Regions from separate parts of the Rubrobacter sp. M3-4 genome, predicted to be linked through region 1. Evidence: riboswitches for the same ligand, from Rfam matches in the RefSeq annotation. Region 1 holds a riboswitch; each other region holds the start of a gene.
The links. A riboswitch is a leader RNA that binds a small molecule or an ion and turns the genes downstream of it on or off. The one in region 1 is predicted to bind thiamine pyrophosphate.
Positions count from the first base shown of each region.

Region 2: it holds a riboswitch for thiamine pyrophosphate, as region 1 does, so the genes downstream of both, cytX (putative hydroxymethylpyrimidine transporter CytX) here and thiT (energy-coupled thiamine transporter ThiT) in region 1, are expected to answer to the same signal.
Region 3: it holds a riboswitch for thiamine pyrophosphate, as region 1 does, so the genes downstream of both, thiE (thiamine phosphate synthase) here and thiT (energy-coupled thiamine transporter ThiT) in region 1, are expected to answer to the same signal.
Region 4: it holds a riboswitch for thiamine pyrophosphate, as region 1 does, so the genes downstream of both, thiC (phosphomethylpyrimidine synthase ThiC) here and thiT (energy-coupled thiamine transporter ThiT) in region 1, are expected to answer to the same signal.

Region 1 is NZ_JCBAJP010000006.1:131,917-136,120, reverse strand. It holds gene AC6EKW_RS08870 (Crp/Fnr family transcriptional regulator) at 1-485, shown strand, start outside; gene AC6EKW_RS08865 (ferredoxin family protein) at 629-880, shown strand; gene AC6EKW_RS08860 (NUDIX hydrolase) at 958-1,518, shown strand; TPP riboswitch at 1,525-1,626, shown strand; gene thiT (energy-coupled thiamine transporter ThiT) at 1,643-2,194, shown strand; gene thiD (bifunctional hydroxymethylpyrimidine kinase/phosphomethylpyrimidine kinase) at 2,204-2,995, shown strand; gene thiM (hydroxyethylthiazole kinase) at 2,992-3,789, shown strand; gene AC6EKW_RS08840 (YqjF family protein) at 3,786-4,204, shown strand, end outside.
Region 2 is NZ_JCBAJP010000016.1:5,654-9,857, reverse strand. It holds gene AC6EKW_RS14035 (serine protease) at 1-135, opposite strand, end outside; gene AC6EKW_RS14030 (type IV pilin protein) at 263-658, opposite strand; gene cytX (putative hydroxymethylpyrimidine transporter CytX) at 800-2,101, opposite strand; TPP riboswitch at 2,151-2,271, opposite strand; gene AC6EKW_RS14020 (NAD(P)/FAD-dependent oxidoreductase) at 2,379-3,716, shown strand; gene AC6EKW_RS14015 (AI-2E family transporter) at 3,816-4,204, shown strand, end outside.
Region 3 is NZ_JCBAJP010000004.1:101,837-106,040, forward strand. It holds gene thiO (glycine oxidase ThiO) at 1-805, opposite strand, end outside; gene thiS (sulfur carrier protein ThiS) at 807-1,781, opposite strand; gene thiE (thiamine phosphate synthase) at 1,778-2,446, opposite strand; TPP riboswitch at 2,526-2,620, opposite strand; gene AC6EKW_RS05985 (glycosyltransferase family 2 protein) at 2,930-3,766, shown strand; gene AC6EKW_RS05990 (6-phosphofructokinase) at 3,813-4,204, opposite strand, start outside.
Region 4 is NZ_JCBAJP010000003.1:30,610-34,813, forward strand. It holds gene AC6EKW_RS03985 (RelA/SpoT family protein) at 1-1,848, opposite strand, end outside; TPP riboswitch at 1,924-2,039, shown strand; gene thiC (phosphomethylpyrimidine synthase ThiC) at 2,130-3,476, shown strand; gene AC6EKW_RS03995 (ABC1 kinase family protein) at 3,462-4,204, opposite strand, start outside.

The sequences.
Region 1 (4,204 bases):
AAAACCGCGACCAGATCCTCGGCGTCTTCGGCGACGGCGCGATCCTGGGGCTCGCCTCCGCGCTCGAGGGGCAGCCCCAGAGCCATGGGGCCACAGCCCTCACCGACTGCGTGCTCTACGGCGTCTTCCGGGAGGATCTCCTGGAGATAATGGAGCGCTTCCCAGCCGGGGCGGTGCGCCTCTCCCGCGTGCTCGCAGCCCGCAGCCGGGAGCTCGAAGACCTCGTCGGGGACCTCGTCTTCCACAGCGCCCCCCAGCGGGTCGCGCGCATGCTGCTCGACCTCGCCGCCGAGGAGGGGCGGGTGACCAGGAGGGGCGTCGTGTTCTCACCCTCCCTCTCCCGGCAGGAGATGGCCGAGGCGACCGGCATCTCCCGCGAGGCGCTCTCCAGGACCCTCTCCCGCCTCGCCTCCGAAGGCATCCTGGAGCTGGACAGCAAGTCCATAACCATCCTCAAACCCGCGGAGCTGCGCGCCCGGACCTGATTTGATCTGGGTCACACGAAGTCATGACCGGCATCATGACCTCCGATGATGGCGATCAACGCCGGGTTTCTGCTCCCTTCCGGGGTTGATATAAAGCCGAAAGCACAGAAGAAACGGGAGGCTCTCCAAGAGGAGGAAGTGGTTTGGCCTACGTGATCACGGAGCCGTGCATCGGCGAGAAGAACCAGAGCTGTGTCGAGGTCTGTCCGGTCGACTGCATCTACGACGGTGGGGATCAGTTCCTGATCAACCCGGAGGAGTGCATCGACTGCGGGGCGTGCGAGCCGGAGTGCCCGGTCGAGGCGATCTTCCCGGAGGACGAGGTCCCCGAGGACATGCAGAGCTACATAACCAAGGCCCAGGAGTACGACTTCTCCGGCCAGGAGCCCGGCTGAGCCGGCAGGCCGGAGAGTACGTCACCGCGAGACCCCGCCCGTTCCGGGCGGGGTCTTCGTCTATACTCTCCCTCCGTATGACCGATGGGAGCTGGAGCACGCTCGCGAGCCGCTACGTCTACCGCAACCGCTGGTGTGCCCTGCGGGTGGACGAGGTGAGGCTGCCCGACGGAGCGACGATAGACTACTGCGTGCTCGAGAGCGGCGGGTTCGCCTCGGTGGTGCCGCTCACGGACGACGGCGGCGTGGTGCTCGTGCGTCAGTGGCGGCAGCCGCTCGGTCGGTTCACGCTGGAGCTGCCGAGCGGAGCGGTGGACGCCGGGGAGGATCCCGGGGAGGCTGCCCGGCGGGAGCTTTTCGAGGAGACGGGATACCGGGCCGAGAGGCTGGAGCGCCTCGTCTCCGTGCACACGAGCACCGGGCGCACCGACGAGGTCTGCCACCTCTTCCGCTGCCGGGCGCTGCCGGACGAGAGGGGGCCGGCTCCCGAGCCCACGGAGTTTTTGCGCTCCGTAGTGGTGCCGCTCGGCGAGGCGCTGGAGAAGATCGCCGCCGGTGAGATAACCGACGCCGCCACCGTCCTCGGGATCTCGTGGGTCGCCGGAGGTTGTGGGGTGCACGGTGGTGGGGTAGAGTAGCACGAGGAACGAGTACCGGGGAGCCGCGAGGCTGAGAGGGCGCGGACGCGCCGACCCGTCGAACCTGATCCGGGTAATGCCGGCGCAGGGAGAGAAGCCTGGCGCACCCCGTGAGAGGAGGGCCGTGAGCGGGTTCAGGGACACGAGGGTGCTCACCGAGGCGGCGCTGGCGGTGGCGCTCGCGTTCGTGCTGGGGCTGGTGAAACTCTTCAGGATGCCGGAGGGCGGTTCGATCTCTTTCGAGATGATCCCGCTGGTCCTGCTCGCGCTGCGTCAGGGCCCCGGCGTCGGGGCGGTTGCGGGCGCGGCGTACGGCATCCTCGACCTGATCCTGGACCCCTACGTCCTCAACCCGGTGCAGGTGCTCTTCGACTACCCGCTCCCCTTCGCCGCGATGGGGCTCGCCGGGCTCTTCCGGCCCACCCCGCGCGGGGCGGTGCTCGGCACGGTGGCGGCGGTGGCCGGGCGCTTCGTCTGCCACTTCATAAGCGGGGTCGCCTTCTTCGCCTCCTACGCCCCTAAGGGCTGGAACCCATACCTCTACTCCGCCGCGTACAACGCCGGGTATTTGGTGCCGAGTCTCCTGATCACGCTCGCCGTCGTGGTCGTGCTGCTGCGGGCGCTCGGGGCAGCGCGGCCCTCGCGGCGGCAGCTGGAGTTGTCGAGGCATGCTTAGGGAGGAGAGATGAAGACCGCGCTCAGCATAGCCGGGAGCGACTCCGGAGGTGGGGCGGGCATCCAGGCGGACATCAAGGCCTTCGCCCGCTGCGGGGTGCACGGAACCACCGCGATAGTCGCGATCACGGCTCAGAACACCGTCGGGGTGAGCAACATATTCGCGCTGCCGACGCAGGTGGTGATCGAGCAGATCGAGGCGGTCGTCTCGGACATCGGGGCGGACGCGGTGAAGACCGGGATGCTCTTCAACGCCGAGATCGTCTCGGCCGTGGCGGGGGCGATCCGGCGGCTGGGGCTCAAGAACGTCGTCGTGGATCCGGTGATGGTCGCCGAGAGCGGGGCCACGCTGCTCGAACCGGAGGCCGTGGACGCCTACCGCGAGGAGCTCCTGCCCCTCGCCGACGTCATCACCCCGAACCTCGACGAGGCGTTCGTCCTCGCCGGGCGGAAGAAAGACCCGGAGGAGGTCCACGGGTGCGCACGCGACCTCGCGGAGCTGGGGCCGGGGGCGGTGATCATCACCGGCGGGCACCGCGCTTCCGGTGCGGACCTGCTCTACGACGGCGAGCATTTCGTGGAGATAGAAGGCCCGGTGCACGAGAGTGGGGCGACCCACGGCTCCGGCTGCACCCACTCCTCGGCCCTGGCCGCCTTCCTCGCGCGCGGCTTCGGCCTCGAGAAGGCGGCCCGGAGGGCACGCGCCATCGCCTCCGAGGCCGTCGAGTACGGTCTCACGGGGATAGGCCGCGGGGCGGGACCGGTGAACGTGCTCGGGCCGCTCATGGAGGGGGAGGGATGAGAGCGGAGGAGGTCCTGCGCAGGATCGGGGACGAGAAGCCCCTCGTCCACCACCTGACCAACTACGTCACGGTCAACCTGGTCGCGAACGTGACCCTTTGCACCGGGGCGCTGCCGGTGATGGCGCATGCCGTGGAGGAGGTCGAGGAGATGGTCGCCTCCGCCAGCGCGCTCGTAATCAACATGGGCACGCTCGATCCGCAGTGGATAGAGGCGATGCTCCGGGCGGGGAAGGAGGCCAACCGGCGCGGGGTGCCGGTCGTCTTCGATCCGGTGGGTGCCGGGGCGACCTCATTCCGCTCCCGGATGGCGCACAGGCTCCTCTCAGAGGTGGAGATTGTCGCCGTCTGCGGCAACGCCGGGGAGATAGCGACCCTCGCCGGGCTCGAGGCCGAGGTTCGCGGGGTCGAGAGCCTCTCCGGGGACGCGAAGGAGGCCGTCCGCGGGGCCGCCCGCGCGCTCGGCACGACGGTGGCCGCGACCGGCCCCACCGACTACGTGAGCGACGGGGGACGGATGCTCGCCGTCTCGAACGGGCACCCCTTGATGGGGCGGGTCGTGGGGAGCGGCTGCGCCTCGACCGCGGTCATCGGGTGCTTCGCCGCCGCGGGTGGGGGAGATGTGGAGACGGTCGCGGGGGCGCTGGCTTTCTTCGGGCTCGCGGGGGAGGCCGCCGCGCCGCTCGCCGACGGGCCCGGCACCTTCGAGCCGCGCCTGCTCGACGCGATAGCTTCGCTCGCGGGGAATCCGGAGGGTCTGGAGGGCAGGCTGCGCGTGGAGGAGGTTTCGGCTTGAGCGCCCGGGCGGTGGTGCGTGCCCCGGTGGTCCCGCGTGGTCCGTGGGCGCTCTCGATGCGCTGGCACGACCTGCTGTTCATGCACTGGCCGGTGCCGGAGGAGGTGCTGCGTCCCATGATCCCCGGCTCCCTCGCGGTGGATACCTTCGGGGGGAGTGCCTGGCTCGGGGTGGTTCCTTTCCGGATGAGCGGGGTGCGTCCGCGCCCGTTGCCGGCCGTGGAACATATCTCCGACTTCCCGGAGATCAATTTGCGCACCTACGTCGTCGGTGCGGACGGAGAAGCTGGGGTGTGGTTCTTCAGCCTGGACGCGGCGAGCCGGCTCGCCGTACGCCTGGCGAGAACCTTCTACGGCCTGCCGTACTTCGACGCCCGCATGTCCTGCCACCCGGAGGGCGGGTGGGTCCGCTACGA
Region 2 (4,204 bases), on a different contig from region 1:
CGGGTCGAAGGCAGGACCACGCTGGAGCGCGATGCGGTGGATCTGCGGGGCACCGCCCTCAACCTCCCGGGCGTGCGCGGGGTCCGCCGGCTGCAGCAGCGTCAGCACGGCTGCCAGTACAACCAGCAGAGACACCCACAGCGCACCCCTGAATGGTTCTGCCTGGTTCAATTAGATTCCTTTCTCTCTCCGGCCGGTGGCAGTGTACAAAAAGGCGCCCCGGAAGGGGCGCGAAACTTTCAGTTTATGCTACCGAATGAGTTCACGGACAGGTACCTTGCACCGGAGCCCCATCATCCTGGGTCATCTTCCAATCGACCCCACCGCCGCTAGAGTGAACACAGTATGTGTCGCCGGTACCATTACCATCGACTGGAGGATTGGAACCGTTGAAGCCATAGGGTCCCAACTGGGCAACCGGCACGTAAGATCCACCCTGGGTGTTTGCAACCTGCTCGGCTGATGCAGCTTCACGCACATTAGCCTCCGCTCGAGCAGATTCTGCCTTTGCTCTCTGCCCCAAAAACGTCGGGATCGCTATCGCGGCGAGTATCCCGATTATGATCACGACGACGAGGAGCTCGATGAGGGTGAAGCCGCGTTCGTCACGCCGGGCCTCCTTCATTTGCTCGAGCTTTTTCCCTATCCAGAGCAGCATCAACCATCTCCTTCCATACATCTTCCCGCCTGGTCTTCCCGCTCGATCGGTCCAGGTCTCGCTGCAACCGGTTTATCGGCCGGATAGAGAGAGGGCTTTAGGATTTTGCGAAAATTTTCGAAAAAATTTTCCCGCCAATCTTCATCCTCCCCGCACGCGCCGTCGGGAGCCACCCCGGGCGGACGAGAGCTGCGCGCCGGCGCGCAAGGCGAGGTAGAGCACCCCGGCGAGGGCGAACGAGGGGATCGAAGCTCCCAGCCCGGGGAGCTGGCGGGTGATGAACTGATAGGCGGCGACGCCCACAGCCCACGAGAACACGGCCATCCAGTCGAAGGCCGGTCCGCTCTTCTCGTAGACGGCATCCGCGTCGATCCTGCGGCGGCGCAGCAGGAAGTAGTCGGCGGTGACGACGCCGAAGAGCGGGGCGAAGACCGAGCCGAGCAGGAACAGGAAAGACTCGTAGCGCCCCATGGGAAGCACGGCCGCGGCGACGAAGGCCACCACGCCGAAGAGGACGACGAAAGCCCGCTGCGGTACGCGGGAGAAGATGTTCCCCGCCGAGACCGCGCAGGAGTAGAGGTCGGCGAAGGCGTTGTCCGTCTCGTCCACGAGCACCAGGATCAGGGCTGCGACCCCGATCGGGAGGGCGAGTATCGCCTGCGCGATGCCGCTCGTACCGAGCGCGAGCACGGCGAGCGCCCCGAGGGCGTAGAACCAGATGTTGGTGACGAAGAACCCGACGTAGGTGCCGAGCGCGGCACGACGGGCGCTGCGGGCGAAGCGGCTGTAGTCGGCGGCGAGCGGGAGCCACGAGAGCGGCATGGCCACGACGAGGTCTACCGCCTGCGGAAAGGTGAGGCCTCCCTTCCCCGGCTGAGAGAGCGCGCGTGAGAGGCCGTAGTGCGAGAGCAGGTAGTAGGTCAGGTATACGGTGGTCAGCAGAAGCAGCCATATACCCACCTTCTCCAGCCACACCCTCACCACCACCAGCGGCCCGCCGAGAGCGAAAGCCACGCAGACGAGCGTGAAGAACACCAGCCAGAACCAGTGCAGCGAGGTTCCGAGCAGACTGTGGGTGATGGCACCGGCCGCCCGGGTCATTATGATCAGCTCGAAGGCCGTCCAGCCGACGAGCTGCACGACGTTGACCACGGATGGCAGGTAGGATCCGGCGGAGCCGAGCGTCGGGCGCAGGGAGGCCATCGTCGGGAGACCGTGGTCCGCCCCCATCACGGTGGGGACCAGCAGGATCAGGTTCCCGATGACCGTCCCGGCCACGATGGCCGCGAGCGCGGCCCCGAACCCTAAAGCCGGCACGAGCAGGGTGCCGGCGACCATGACGAGGAGCCCGGCCCCGTAGCTGCCCCACAGAACGGTGTAGTCCCAGGCCCCGAGCGTACGCTCATCGGGGGGTACCGGACGCGGGTTGAAGGGCGCGCTCACGGCAGGAGCTCCAAGTCAGGATCGGGGAGAAGGCAAGAGCGTGGTGAGAAGCCGTTCATCTTTTCGTCCCTCCGTCGGCATTACCCGAATCAGGTTCAAAGGGTCGGCGCCACCGTAAGAGAACGGCGCCCTCTCAGCTTCCTCCGGCGGAAGCTCCCCTCGGGGGGTAGTGTACAGCAGGGCGCGGGCATCTTCTAGATAAAGCAGCGGCAACCTCATACAGGTAGACTCTTCTCTGGAAAACGGGTGGTTGCAAGCGAAGACGGAGGTAAGAGCGGTGAGGAAGAGGCTTCTGACGGCGGCCGCGCTCGGAGTCGCCGGTCTGTATGCGCGACGGCGCAGACCGGAGAGGCTCGGCGTCTCCTACCAGGAGGCGCGGCGCAAGGTGGTCATAGTCGGCGGCGGCTTCGGAGGTATCGCGGCCTTCGATCAGCTGGCGCAGAGCTTCGCCGGGAGCGACGAGCTCGGGGTACTGCTGCTCGACCGGGTGAACTACACGACCTTCTGGCCGATGGTTCCCTCGGCGATCTCCGGCAACGTCGAGGTCCGGCACATGGCCTACCCGCTCAGACGGCTGGTGATACCCCGCGGGGGCGAGTTCTTCCAGGGCGAGGTCGTGGGGGTGGATTTCGAGCGCAGGAAGGTCAGGACGGAGTTCGGGGAGTGCGACTACGACCACCTCATCCTGGCACCGGGGAGCCAGACGGCGTTCTTCGGGGCGAAGGGTGCGAAGGAGCACGCGATAGACCTCAAGGGCCTGCGGGAGGCGCTCGAGGTGCGCGGCAGGATCATAGACCGCTTCGAGGAAGCCGAGCGTTTGCGAGACAAGGCACCGCAGGGTCTCCTCACCTTCGTCTTCGTCGGCGGCGGACCGACCGGGGTCGAAGGGGTCGCCGACGCCCACGACCTCATCTTCGACGTACTCAAAGACGACTACCCAAACGTGGACTTCGATCGGGTGCGCCTCGTGCTCGTCAACGCCGGGGAGAGGATCCTAAAGGGAATAGACCCCTCGCTCGCCAACGCGGCCTCCCGCCGCCTCGCCGCCCAGAGAGTGGAGGTCATAAACAACACCAAGGTCGATGAGGTCTCCCCAAAGCACGTAAAGCTCTCCGACGGCAGGACGCTCCCGGCACACACCACCGTCTGGGCCGCCGGGATACAGCCGCCGCCGCTGGTCGAGGGCCTGGAGGTCGAAAAAGACAAGCGGGGAAGGATAATCGTCGACGAGTACATGCGGGTAAAAGACAGGCCCGGCGTCTACGCGGTCGGGGACTGCATAACGATCGACTACGACGGTCCCCCCGTCCCCGCGCTCGCCCAGTCGGCCGAGCAGGAGGGGAGGAGCGCCGCGTTGAACCTGGCCGCGGAGATCAGAGGCGAAGAACCCATCCCCTTCCGTTACCAGCATCTCGGGCAGCTCGTGGATCTCGGTGAGACCGGCGCACTCACCGACATACTCGGCGTCAGGGTGAGCGGGTTGCTCGGCGCTCTAATCTGGAAGGGAGTCTACCTCTACGAGCTAGGCTACAACCTCAACCGGGCGCAGGTGCTCTTCGACTGGACGGTGGACCTCTTCACCAGGCCGAATATCTCCAAGCTCTTCGTCGACTGAGCGGGATTCCAGCTTAGGAAAGGCACCGGACAGGAATACAATAGCCTCGCGGACACAGAACCGCCGGGCAAACCCCGGCACCGGGAGAAACGGAGGCAGATGAGCGAGGCCCCACCGGAGAGCGAGAGCCGGATGCAGCGGGACGGACGCGAGCCGGGCTGGTTTCGGCGCGGTGCTCCGCTGGCGGTGCCGGTGCTGGTCGCCGCGGCGCTGGTGGTGCTCTACGAGCTCATCCCGGTGATCGAGCTAATCGCGATCTCCGCGATCCTCGCGCTCATCCTGCGCTCTTTGGTGCTGCTTCTGGGCCGGTTCGGCATCCGCTCCTGGGCGGCCGTCCCGATCCTGCTCGGCCTGCTCACCGCGGTGGTGGCGTTCATCTGGCTCGTGATGCTCCCACACATCGCGCACGAGGTGGTGACGCTGGCCCGGCTGACGCCGGCCTACATAAGCTCGCTGGAGAATCTCTCGCACCAGCTCCATGCGCGGCT
Region 3 (4,204 bases), on a different contig from region 1:
GCTCTTCGGTCGCCCCCACGATCACGCGGCCGTCCCGCTTGGGGACCAGGTAGCATTCCTCGTCCCACACGTTGGAGGTGATGGGCGGAGTGGTGGTCTCGACGGAGAGGATCTGCCCTTTCACCGGCGCCACCGGGAGGCGTATGCCAAGGTGTCTGGCCAGCGTACCGCTCGCCACCCCTCCGCAGACGACGACGCTCCCCGCTGCGATCTTCCTCCGGGCCGTTCGGACACCGGCGATCCTGTTTCTCTGGCGTATCAGCCCCGAGGCGGGCTCTCCCTCGGAGACCTCGGCTCTGTTGCGGGCCGCCGCGAGCGCGAGAGCGCGCACGAGCCTGGGGGAGTTCACCTGTCCGTCCTCCGGGAGGTAGAGGGCGCCGGAGATTCCGGCGGAGAGCGCGGGCTCGAGCTCGCGCACCTCTGCTCCGTCCAGCCACCGGGCGGAGAGCCCCGCTTCTCTCTGCCAGCGAAGCGCCTCGGAGAGATCTTCGGCGTGCGCCTCGGAGAGGGCGACCCGCAGCGTCCCCTCCCAGACGTACTCCGCGTCGAGACCCGTCACCTCGTACAGCTCGGCTCCGAGTTTGCGGTGCATCTTCCGGCTCTCGAGGAGCAGGTCGAGGAAGGAGTCCGGACCGCGGGCTTCGGCCTGAGCGGCGAGCATCCCGGCCGCCGCCCCGGAGGCCCCCGACCCGACCGTCTCCGCCTCGAGCAGGACGACTCTTGCCCCGCGCCGGGCGGCGTGGTAGGCGACGGAGCACCCGACCACGCCGCCCCCGACCACGACGACGTCGGCGGAGGGGTTCATCTCAGGAGCCGCTCCCGACCGGCACTCCCCGTGTCGGGCTCGAGGGAGCGGCGAGAGGTTTGGCCTCCATCCGTCCCGCGAGGTACGCCAGACGCCCGGCCTCCACCCCGCGGCGCATCGCTTCGGCCATGAGCGGGGGATCTCCGGCCCGGGCGATGGCGGTGTTGACCAGCACGGCGTCGGCGCCGAGCTCCATCGCGAGGGCGGCGTCGGAGGGGACGCCTATCCCGGCGTCCACTACGACCGGGACCGAGACCCGCTCGATTATGCGGCGGATGGAGGCCCAGTCGGGCATACCCTGCCCGCTGCCGATGGGGGAGGCCAGGGGCATCACGGTTGCCGCCCCGGCCTCCTCGAGCCGGAGGGCGGCGACGAGGTCCGGGCTGGTGTAGGGGAGCACGACGAAGCCCTCCTCCACGAGCACCTTCGTGGCCTCGACGGTCGCGGCGGTGTCGGGCCAGAGCGTGCTGGGCTCGCCCACGACCTCCAGCTTGAGCCAGTTGGTGCCGGTGGCCTCGCGGCCGAGGCGGGCGAGCTTGACCGCCTCGGCGACGGTCGTGGCCCCGGCGGTGTTCGGCAGCAGGCGGTAGCGGGAGGTGTCGATGTCCTGCAGGATCGGACGCTCCCCGGCGTCTATGTAGCGGACGGCGACGGTGACCAGCTCGGTGCCGGACCTCTCGAGCGCCTGTTTCATCGTCTCGGGGTCCGGGTACTTGCCGGTGCCGAGGAAGAGGCGCGAGGAGAGACGCTCCCCGGCGATCACGAGCTCGTCGCTCCCCCCTGCGACGGCGTGGACGAGCTCGACCTCGTCGCCCTCCCGCAGACGCCGGCTCTTCCATTCTTCGCGGTGCACGATCTCGCCGTCCACCGCGACGACGACGGACTCACCGGTGAGGCCCTTGCGGGCGAGCAGGGCTTCGATGGTCGGGTCTTCTTCTTCCATCTCGAAGGGCTTCTGGTTCACCGTGATCCTCATCGGGCTCCTTTCCTCTCGGGTTTCGGGAAGGGATGCCTCGGGGCGTGGGGGGAGGTCTCGAGCGTCTCTCTGATCTTCTCCGCGGTCGATCGGGGGTCTTCTGCGGCGAGGATTGCGGAGATCACCGCGATCCCAGAGGCGCCCGTCGCCGCGACCTCCCGCGCGTTGGATGCGTCTATCCCCCCGATGGCGAGGACCGGCACCTCCACGGCTTCTACGACCCGTGCGAGCTCCCGCACGCCACGTGGAGGGAGCCCTGGCTTGGAGGAGGTGGGGTAGACGTGCCCGAAGGTGAGGTAGTCTGCCGCCACCTCTGCTCTTTTCGCCTCCTCTACGCCGTGCACCGAGACGCCGAGCAGGAGTCTTCCCCCCACGACGCGCCGGGCGGCCTCCGGCGGGAGGCTCTTGGCGGCCAGATGGACTCCGTCGGCACCCGTCGCGAGCGCGACGTCGACCCGATCGTTGATGAGGAGGAGGGCGTCTGCCGCACGTACCGCTGGAGAGATGGCCAGCGCCGTTTCGTAGAGGAGAAGGGCCGGCCCTCCCTTCTCACGCAGCTGTACGGCGTCGATGCCGCCTTCGAGAGCGCCGACGACCGCGTCTCCCAGTGGGTGGGACGATCTTCTGCGGTCGGTTATGAGGTGTATCTGAAAGCGGCGTTCCAAATCTCGCTGCCTCCCTCGGCGGCGGTAAGAAATACCGCCGGCCGCTTTTCGGGGAGGCGCGGCGGCAGCGCCAGTTCCGCTGCCCCTATCCACGCTTCCCTCCGCCGGTACTGACCGGATCAGGTTCCAAGGGTATGCTCTCAGCCCCTGCGCGAGGCACCCCCAGCGTTCGAGGGGCAGTTTAGCACGAGCGGGCGGTTCTTGGCTGTGCATGGTGCATGCCTTAAAATTTATGCGATGCGTGAAGCGTCCTTCCCCCGCACGACTTCGGACGGCCGTGGTGCGCCCGGAGCGAAGACCGCTCCGGGCGGCCCGAGGGTCGTGGACGGGGCCATGGACGAGCCCGAGGGGAGGGCGCCACCGCACCACCCTCCACCCGTCTTCTGCGAGCGAGCACTTCTCTCTCGCTGACTTCCCGGCGCAGGGACGTCGCAGGATCCTGCGCCGCCCGGAGTGGATCTCTCGTGACGGAAGGAGGTGGTGGTGCGCTTTTCTCTCGTTACGCCGACCCTCGGCCGGGAGAAGGAACTCGAACGCCTGCTGGACTCTCTGCTCGAACAGAGCTTCGACGACTTCGAGATCATCCTCGTAGACCAGAACCCGGATGGGAGGCTGGATCCGCTGGTCTCCCGCTACCGGGATGTCCTGCACCTGCACCACCTGAGGTCGCCGCGCCGCGGCGCCTCGAGGGCCAGGAACACCGGGCTCGCCCGCTGCCGGGGTGAGATCGTCGCGTTCCCGGACGACGACTGCTGGTACCCGCGTGACCTTTTGGAGAGGGTGGACCGCTTCTTCACCCGGCACCCCGAAGTAGACGTCCTGTGCACCAGGCTCGTCGACGGACGGGGTGCCTCCTGCATCCTCGACTTCGATACCGAACCCGGTCCGATCGACCGCATCAACGTCTGGAGGCGCAGCATCGAGTCGACGATGTTCCTGCGCCGGGAGAGTACCCGCCGCCTCTGGTTCGACGAGAGCCTGGGCACCGGTTCCGGAACCCCGTGGGGCTCCGGGGAGGGAACGGACTACCTCTTGCAGCTCATGGATCGCGGTGCATCGTTGTATTACGACCCTGAGATCGCCGTCATGCACGACCCTCCGGTACCGCCTTTCGACGAGAGGGCGATGAGGCGCGCGTACACCTACGGGTGTGGGATGGGGAGGGTTCTGAAGAAGCACAAGTATCCCGCCGGGGCGAAGCTGCGGTTGCTGGGTGCACCGCTCGGGCAGGCGCTCCGCTCCGCGGCCGGCGCGAAGGGTGGTGCGGCCCGCTACCATCTGAGGGTCTTCGGCGGGCGGGCGAGGGGCCTGATGATGTAGAGGGCGAGCGCGGAAGCGCTCGCCCCTTGCGTTACGGAAGCGTTCTCTAGCCGAAGAAGGTGCTCAGGACCTGCTGCAGATCTTCGGGGACGGTCCTGGTCTCGGAGGTCGCCTCCTCGAGCGAGACGGTCACCACGTCGTTTCCGCGCAGGGCGACCATCTTGCCCCACTCGCCGTTTTTCACGGCCTCGGCGGCGCGCAGCCCGTAGCGGGTTGAGAGGATGCGGTCGTAGGCGGTCGGGGTGCCGCCGCGCTGCAGGTGCCCCAGGACGACGTGGCGGGTGTCTATCCCGGTGCGCTGCTTCAGTTCCTTGGCGAGGGTCTCCGCGATGCCTCCGAGGCGGACGTGTCCGAACTCGTCGCGCTCGACGTCCTGGGTTATGTACTCCTCGCCGAGTGTCACCCCCTCGGAGACGGCGACGATGCCCCACTTCTCGC
Region 4 (4,204 bases), on a different contig from region 1:
CACGATCTCGTCCCCGGGAAGCGGCGTGCAGCACCGGGCGAGCCGGGTGAGGACCCCGCTCGAACCGACGACCCGCACGCCGGTCTCCTCTCCGTCGGAGGGCAGCGGCAGCGGCGCGAGTGCAGGGCTCGTGCGCTCCTCCTTTTCGCCGGCCTCCTCTTCCTCCTGAGTCGCCAGCACCCGCTCGGCGATCCTGTTCGCCACGTTCTCTGCCGAGAGCGAACCAGCCCCCACGGCGGTGAGCATCTCCTCCGGAGAGGGGTGGTTGACCTTCTCGGCGACCTCCTCCCAGACTTCCTGCGGCACCCGCTCCACGTGCCGTTTCTTCAGGAGCTCCTGGACCTTCTCCCGGCCCGAGGTCAGGTTCTCCTCCCGGTCGGCCTTGTTGAAGTACTGCCTTATCTTGTTGCGCGCCCGTCCGCTGTGCACCACCGAGAGCCAGTCCCGGCTCGGGCTCGCACTCTTGCCGGTGAGGATCTCCACCCTGTCGCCCGAGACCAGCTCCGAGTCGAGCGGCACTATCCTGCCGTTGACCTTCGCCCCGACGCAGCGGTGGCCGACCTCGGTGTGGACGTGGTAGGCGAAGTCTATCGGGGTGGCGCCGGCCGGCAGGCTTATCACGTCCCCCTTGGGCGTGAACACGAAGACCTCATCGGCGACCAGCTCGTCCTTTAGGAAGTTCATGAACTCCGTCGAGTCGGTCGTCTCCTTCTGCCACTCGATCATGTTCTTCAGCCAGTTGAGCCGGTCCGCCCGGCTGCCGCCGTCGCGCTCCTTGTACATCCAGTGCGCCGCGATCCCGTACTCGGCGGTGACGTCCATGTCGTGGGTGCGGATCTGGATCTCGAGCAGCTTGCCCTCGTTGGACATCACCGTCGTGTGCAACGACTGGTACATGTTGAACTTGGGCATCGCGATGTAGTCCTTGAAGCGCCCCGGGATCGGCTTCCACACCGAGTGGACGACCCCGAGCGCCGCGTAGCAGTCGCGCACCGAGTCCACCACGACCCGCAGGCCGGCAAGGTCGTAGATCTCGTTGAACTCCTTGTTGCGCCGGACCATCTTGTCGTAGATCGAGTAGAAGTGCTTGACCCTCCCGCGCACCTCGGCCTCGATCCCGGCCTCGCCAAGGTGTCCTTTGAGCTCCTCGGCCACCCGGGCGATGAACGCCTCCCGATCGGCCCGCCGGGCGGCCACCAGCCGCTTTATCTCCTCGTAGCGCCGCGGGTGCAGCGTGGCGAACGAGAGATCCTCCAGCTCCCACTTGATAGAGTGGATCCCGAGCCGGTGGGCGAGCGGTGCGTAGATCTCGAGCGTCTCCGTGGCCTTCTTTATCTGGGTGTCGCGGTGGAGGTACTCCAGCGTGCGCATGTTGTGCAGCCGGTCGGCGAGCTTGATGATGATCACGCGCACGTCCCGACTCATCGCGACGACCATCTTGCGCAGCGACTCGGCCTGCGCCTCCTCCAGGTTTCCGGACGGGAGCCGCTTGAGCTTCGTGACCCCGTCGACGATCTCGGCGACCTCGCTCCCGAAAAGCTCACCGAGCTCTTCTTTGGTCACGTCCGTATCTTCTATGACGTCGTGCAGGAGCCCCCCGATGATCGTCGTCGTGTCCATCCGCAGATCAGCGAGGATGTCCGCCACGGCGAGCGGGTGCTCGACGAAGGGCTCCCCGCTCTTGCGCGTCTGCCCCCGGTGGGCGGCGTGCGCCAGACGGTAGGCCTCGGCTATCTCCTCCTCCCGTCCCTCCGGGCTGTAGGAGGAGACTTTCTCTATGAGGGAGGAGATGGTGAGACCCTCTCCCTGGTTGCGTCCTGGCTGTTCGGTCGTCCTGGCGAGCTCCATGGCAGCAAGATTCTAACATCACCCCCTCCCGGGGATGTTGCACCCCGCCCGCAAAAGCGTTACCCTTCCTTTCGTAAGGAGGAAACGGGGAGCTCCCGGCCAAGGGGGCTGAGAGGGCGCTTCGATGCCGCGCCGACCCGCAGAACCTGATCCGGGTAATGCCGGCGGAGGGAGATTGGTCACAACAACCAGGCAACGCGTGGGTACCGGTGGAATCTGCCGGTGCCTTTTTCGTGCCTCCGCCACCTCCCGGGTCCCGAAGGGAAGGAGGCGAGAGCACATTGAGCACTCGAGAGACGGACGGCTGCGCAACCCAGCTGCACCAGGCCCGCCGCGGCGTGATCACCGAGCAGATGCGTCATGTCGCCCGCAGGGAGAACACGTCCCCGCAGACCATCCGCGAGGAAGTCGCCAGCGGACGCATGATCATCCCGGCCAACGTCAACCACGCCTCGCTGGAGCCGATGTGCATCGGCAAGGCCGCCCGCGTCAAGATAAACGCCAACATCGGCAACTCCCAGACCACCTCGGACATAGAAGGTGAGCTGGACAAGCTCCATACGGCCCTCGAGTACGGTGCGGACACGGTCATGGATCTCTCCTCCGGAGGTGACATACCACGCATCCGACAGGCCATAATCGAGGCGAGTCCCGTACCGGTAGGCACCGTTCCGATCTATGAGGCTGCCAGCCGGGTAAAGCAGCCCGAGGACCTGAGCGGGGAGCTGCTGCTGGAGGTAATAGAAGAACAGGCGGAGCAGGGAGTGGACTACATGACGATCCACGCCGGCATCCTGCTGCAACATCTGCATCTGGTTCAGAGACGCATAACCGGCATAGTCTCCCGCGGTGGCGGGTTGCTGGCACGCTGGATGGTACACCACATGCGTCAGAACCCTCTCTACGAACGCTTCGACGACATCCTCGAGATCTGCCGCCGCCACGACGTCTCGATCTCGCTGGGCGACGGGCTCCGTCCGGGGTGTATCGCCGACGCCTCGGATGCGGCCCAGTTCGCCGAGCTACGCACGCTGGGTGAACTCACCGAGCGCGCCTGGGAGAAGGACGTGCAGGTCATGATCGAAGGGCCGGGGCACGTACCGCTCGACCAGCTCGAGGAGAACGTGCGGATACAACAGGAGGTCTGCCACGAGGCCCCTTTCTACACCCTCGGTCCGCTCGTCACCGACATCGCCCCCGGCTACGATCACATAACGAGCGCCATAGGCGCGGCCGTGATGGGCTGGCACGGCACCTCGCTGCTCTGCTACGTCACACCCAAAGAACACCTCGGACTCCCAGGCAAAGAAGACGTCAGGCAGGGTCTCATCGCCTACCGTATCGCAGCACACGCCGCGGACGTGGCACGCGGCCGCCCCGGCGCCAGGGATTGGGACGATGCGCTCTCCCGGGCACGGTACGCCTTCGACTGGAACCGCCAGTTCGAGCTCTCGCTCGACCCCGCGACCGCCCGCGCCATGCACGACGAGAGCCTGCCGGACGACTACTTCAAGAGCGCACAGTTCTGCTCCATGTGCGGACCCAAGTTCTGCCCGATGCACAACTTCCGCGATGTGGACTGGGCGGCGCTGCGCAGCGCCGCCACGAAAAGCTCACAGTCTGCCTGAGCGGATGATCACGGTGAGCTCCAGGACGGCGAGCAACACCGCGAGGACGAAACAGAAGAAGGCCAGCACCGGCACGTCCAGGTAGGGAACCCGCGGTCCACCCCGCACGAACCCCCCGATGAGGGCAGAGCCGATGAGCAGGGCGCCGGTCACGAGCGCGAAGACGAGCCGGTTGGCGAGCACGTCGATCTGAGAGCCCAGCCGGTCGAGCCCCCGGTGGTTGAGCCTGACCTCCAGCTCTCCGTCCTCGAGTTCGGAGAGCAGCTGATGCACCTGCTCCGGATAGTCCGCCGCGTAGCGGGCATACTCCACGGCCCTCCTGCGAACGGTCCGCGAAAGGGCGCCGGGGCTGGTGCGCTCGGCGAGCAGCCGGCGGGCATAGGGACGAGCCACCTCGTAGACGTTGAGCGTGGGGTCTATGGAGCGGGAGATCCCTTCGGCGGTCACGAGGGCCTTCACCAGGAGCGGGAAGACCGGCGGGACCCGGAGCCTGTAGCGCCTGACGAGCGCGATCAGCTCGGAGAGGGCCTGCCCGAGCGTGACCTCTCCGACCGAGAGACCGGAGTACTTGAACAGAAACTCCCTGAGCTCCTGCACCAGGTCGTCGCGCACCTCGGCCTCGTAGCGCACCCCGAGATCCTCCAGCCCCCGCAGGACCGCGGCGGCATCCTGCCGGATGACGGCGATGAAGAGCCTCGAGAGGGCGTCGATGTCGCTGCGGCTCATGT